One region of the Nocardioides pantholopis genome, then DNA from elsewhere that is predicted to be linked to it. Evidence: predicted binding sites of a transcription regulator. Region 1 holds the regulator's gene; the other holds the start of a gene.
What was found. The regulator HrcA, encoded in region 1, represses chaperone genes, less so after heat shock. The targets are predictions, from matches to a motif close to TTGGCACTCGNNNNNNNCGAGTGCCAA.
Positions count from the first base shown of each region.

Region 2: the regulator HrcA is predicted to act here: its motif matches at 1,127-1,153, upstream of groES (co-chaperone GroES).

Region 1 is NZ_CP033324.1:2,749,408-2,751,867, forward strand. It holds gene dnaJ (molecular chaperone DnaJ) at 1-734, opposite strand, end outside; gene hrcA (heat-inducible transcriptional repressor HrcA) at 787-1,809, opposite strand; gene EBO35_RS13215 (hypothetical protein) at 1,942-2,460, shown strand, end outside.
Region 2 is NZ_CP033324.1:3,321,278-3,323,737, reverse strand. It holds gene EBO35_RS15900 (class I SAM-dependent methyltransferase) at 1-1,070, opposite strand, end outside; gene groES (co-chaperone GroES) at 1,295-1,591, shown strand; gene groL (chaperonin GroEL) at 1,695-2,460, shown strand, end outside.

The DNA.
Region 1 (2,460 bases):
CCGGCGGGGCCGCCGCCGGGACCGACCTCGCCCTCGCCGGCGAGCTGGACGCGGGTGCCGTCGTCGACCCCGGCCGGGATCTTCACGGTCAGCGTGCGGCGCGAGCGGACCCGGCCGTCGCCCGAGCACTCGCGACAGGGGTCGGGGATGATCGTGCCGAACCCGCGGCAGGCCGCACAGGGGCGCAGGGTCCGGATCTCGCCGAGGAACGAGCGCTGCACGTGCGCGACCTCGCCCTGGCCGTGGCAGGTCTCGCACGGCACCGGGTGGCTGCCCGGAGCCGCACCGTCGCCGTGGCAGGTGCTGCACAGCACCGCGGTGTCGACCTTCAGCTCGCGGGTGACGCCGAAGGCGGCCTCGGCCAGCTCGACGTCCAGGCGGATCAGCGCGTCCTGGCCGCGCCGGTGCCGCGGCCGCGGACCGCGCCCCTGCGCCGCCCCGCCCTGACCGCCGAAGAACGCGTCCATGATGTCGGTGAACGAGAAGCCAGGGCCCTGACCGAACCCGCCGGCCGCGCCGCCGAACGGGTCGCCGCCGCGGTCGTACGCCGCCCGCTTCTGCGGGTCGGAGAGCACCTCGTAGGCGCGGGTGACCTCCTTGAACCGTTCCTGCGTCTCCGGGTCCGGGTTGACGTCGGGGTGCAGCGTGCGCGCCAGGCGCCGATAAGCCTTCTTGATCGCGTCGGCGTCCGCGTCCCGGTCGACACCGAGAAGTTGGTACAGGTCCTGGCTCAACGTGGTTCCTTCGTGCTGGTGGGTGAGTCGGTGGTGCGCGAGGGCGGCGCGCTCAGCCCTCGTCGAGGATGCGCGAGACGTAGCGGGCCACGGCGCGCACGGCGGACATGGTGCCCGGGTAGTCCATCCGGGTCGGGCCGACGATGCCCAGGGTCGCGAGCGCCTCGTCGCGGGGTCCGTAGCCGGTCGCGACGACGCTGGTGGAGGCGAGCTGCTCGTAGGGCCCCTCGGCGCCGATGCGCACGGTGAGCGCGCCTCCGGAGGTGGCCTCGCCGAGCAGCTTCAGCAGCACGACGTGCTCCTCGAGGGCCTCCAGCAGCGGGCGTACGGCGGAGTCGAAGGAGTCGCCGTAGCGGGCGAGGTTCGCCGCGCCGCCCACCGCGATCCGCTCATCGGAGCGGTGGTCGACCATGGCCTCGACCAGCGCCTCGACCAGCACGCCGGTCGCCAGGGCTGCGGGATCCTCACCCTCCGGGACCGCCTCGCGCAGCGCGGTCGCCGCCTCGGCGATGGTCCGGCCGACCGCGGCGCGGTTGAGCCGGGTGCGCAGGTCGGCGAGCGGGTCGTCGCCGAGGTCGGCCGCGACCTCGACGACCCGCTGCTCGACCCGGCCGGTGCTGAGGATCAGGACCGCGAGCAGCCGGCGGGCGCCGAGCGCCACCAGCTCGACGTGACGCACCGTCGAGCGCGAGAGCGTGGGGTACTGCACCACGGCGACCTGGCGGGTCAGCTGCGAGAGCAGCCGGACCGAGCGCTGGACGACGTCGTCGAGGTCGACGGCCCCGTCGAGGAACGACGAGATCGCGCGACGCTCGGCCGCTGTCATCGGCTTCACGGTGGTGAGCCGGTCGACGAACAGCCGGTAGCCCTTGTCCGTCGGCACCCGGCCGGCACTGGTGTGCGGCTGGGTGATGTAGCCCTCGTCCTCCAGCACGGCCATGTCGTTGCGCACCGTGGCCGGCGAGACGCCGAGTCGGTGCCGCTCGACCAGCGCACGGGAGCCGACCGGCTCCTCGGTCGAGACGTAGTCCTCGACGATCGCCCGGAGCACGGCGAGCCTGCGGTCCTCCTGCATCTCGCCTCCTAGCTGGCACTCCACTGATCTGAGTGCCAATCCTACAAGGCCTTCCGACGCCGGTGCGGGACGTGGGACATTCGCTGCGCGGCGGTGCAGGTTAGGCTAACCTAAGTGCTCGAAGGAGGGCCCATGACTGCCGATCCCACCATCCGCCCGCAGCTCGACCCCCGCGAGGCGGCCGCCGAAGCCCGCAGCATCCTGGCCTGCCCGGCCTCGGTCACCCTGATGGTCCCGGGGCGCAGCGGAGTCGGCGCCGAGGACGGCCTCGGGCTGCAGGACGCCCAGGGCACCCCGACCTTCCTGTGCGTCCCGGGCTCGGGGCTCGCCGCGGCGGTCGGGCGGGAGGCCGTCGTCACGGTCCGCAGCGGCCTCGGCCCCAGCGCCAGCAAGGAGCGCGCGGCCGTGGTGACGATCACCGGCCGGCTGGAGGTGACCGGCAACGACACCTGCGAGTGCTGCGCCGAGCCACGCCTGTTCGTCAGCGTGGTCCCCCGCGCCGTGGCGCTGTGCAGCGGCCCCGACGCCGCCGAGCGCACCCACGTCCCGCTGGCCGAGTACGCCGCCGCCGGGCACGCCCTGAACCGGGGCTTCCTGCAACGCTCCAGCGAGCACGCCAACGACTGCCACCAGGACCAGCTGCGCCGCAGC
Region 2 (2,460 bases), 570 kb from region 1:
TGCTCGGGGACGACGTCGACGCCGCGCTTCTTGATCGTGAGCCGGCCGACGCCACGCTCGCGCAGGGCGGCGCGCAGCGCCTTCTCCCGGTAGGGCAGCTGCTCGAGGACCTCGTAGGTCCGGGCGAACGGCGTCGGGGTGCCGCGGTCCGCGGTGACGTAGGCGATGTGCTCGTCGACCAGCGTCCCGCCGGCGGCGGCGGCCACGGCGGTGACCAGCCCGGCCCGGATCACGGCGCCGTCGGGCTCGAGCAGGAACCGGCGCACCGGGCCGACGCCGACCGCCGCGGCGCCCGGGTCGTCCTCGTCGGTGAGCGTGGCGAGCCCGCCGTTCCCGATGACTGTCGCCCGGCGGTCGGTCGTGGCCAGGAGGCCCGACCACAGGGCGGCCTCCTTCACCTCGCCGTGGTCGCTGACCCACTCCGCCTCGACGCCGTCCGGGACCAGCGCGTGGGGGAGGCCGGGCGCGACCTTCACGCACGAGTCCCGGGCCAGCAGCATCTCCACGAACGACCACGGCGGCGTCCAGTCGTCGACGTCGAAGCTGCGCCCGCGTCCGGTGCGCCGGGCCGGGTCCGCGAACGCGACGTCGAACGGGGTCGGGTCGACGGTGGTGGCGTCGGCGACCATCACGGCGCCGGGGAGGTCGAGCGCCGCGAGGTTCGCCTCCGCGACCGCGACCCGGACCGGGTCCAGGTCGACCCCGGCGCAGGTGATCCCGGCGCGGGCCGCCGCGACCAGGTCGCCGCCGATGCCGCAGCCGAGGTCGACCAGGGTGCCGGTGCGGAACGCGGCCAGCCGGGCGGCGCGGTGGCTGGCCACGCTGGTGCGCGTCGCCTGCTCGAGGCCGTCGGGGGTGAAGTACATCCGGGCGGCGTCCGCCCCGAACTTCGGCACCGCGCGGCGCCGCAGGGTGGCCTGGGTCAGCGCCGCCGCGACGTGCTCGGCCGGCGCGGTGCGCCGCAGCCGGGCCTGGGCGCGCAGCGGGTCGTCGTCCGCGACCTCCTCGGCCGCGGCCAGCAGTCGCTGCCCCTCGTCGGTCAGCAGCCACCGGAAGGCGTCGAGGTCCACGCCGCTCATCCTGCCAGCGCCGGGGTGTGCCACCGCGCCCCGGACCCGGGGGGTCGCTGGCACTCCGCGCGGGTGAGTGCTAGTTTCTGACTGGCACTCTCCCTGTGAGTGTGCCAGCGTCTGCCCCCGGTGCGGCTCCCGCGACGGCGTACCAGGACCCAGCAGGCACCTACGTGCTAACACCCACCGCTACACCGAGTGCTGAGAAAGTGGAGGTCGACATCGTGTCGGTCAACATCAAGCCCCTCGAAGACCGGATCGTCGTGAAGCCCCTCGAGGCCGAGCAGACCACGGCCTCCGGCCTGGTCATCCCGGACACCGCCAAGGAGAAGCCCCAGGAGGGCGAGGTCGTGGCCGTGGGCCCCGGCCGCTTCAACGAGGACGGTGACGAGCGCATCCCGATGGACCTCTCCGTCGGCGACAAGGTCATCTACAGCAAGTACGGCGGCACCGAGGTGAAGTACGGCGGCGAGGAGTTCCTCATCCTCTCCGCGCGTGACGTCCTCGCCGTCGTTTCCTGATTCTCCTGTTCCACCAGATAGTCCGGCACGCTCCGGTCGTCCGTACCTCGTGCTGACCGACCTGCGTGCCGGACTATCGCCTTTCCGCCTCTGAAGGAGTGCAATGCCCAAGATTCTGGACTTCGACGAGTCCGCTCGTCGCGCGCTCGAGCGCGGCGTCGACGCGCTCGCCAACGCCGTCAAGGTGACGCTCGGCCCCAAGGGCCGCTACGTCGTCCTCGACAAGAAGTGGGGCGCTCCGACCATCACGAACGACGGCGTCACCGTCGCCCGTGAGGTCGAGCTCGACGACCCGTTCGAGAACCTTGGCGCACAGCTCGCCAAGGAGGTCGCCACCAAGACCAACGACATCGCCGGTGACGGCACCACCACCGCCACCGTGCTGGCCCAGGCGATGGTCCACGAGGGCCTGCGCGCCGTGGCCGCCGGCATCAACCCGATGGGCCTCAAGCGGGGCATGGACGCTGCGGCCGAGGCCGTCGGCGACGCCCTGCGCGACGCGGCCCGCGAGGTCGACTCCAAGGAGGACATGGCCTCGGTCGCCACGATCTCCAGCCGCGACAGCGTGATCGGCGACCTGCTCGCCGAGGCGTTCGACAAGGTCGGCAAGGACGGCGTGATCACGGTCGAGGAGTCCAACACCATGGGCACCGACCTGGAGTTCACCGAGGGCATGCAGTTCGACAAGGGCTACCTGTCGGCGTACTTCGTCACCGACCAGGAGCGTATGGAGGCCGTCCTCGACGACCCCTACATCCTCCTGCACCAGGGGAAGATCTCGGCGATCGCCGAGCTGCTGCCGCTGCTGGAGAAGGTCATCCAGTCCGGCAAGCCGCTGTTCATCCTCGCCGAGGACGTCGAGGGCGAGG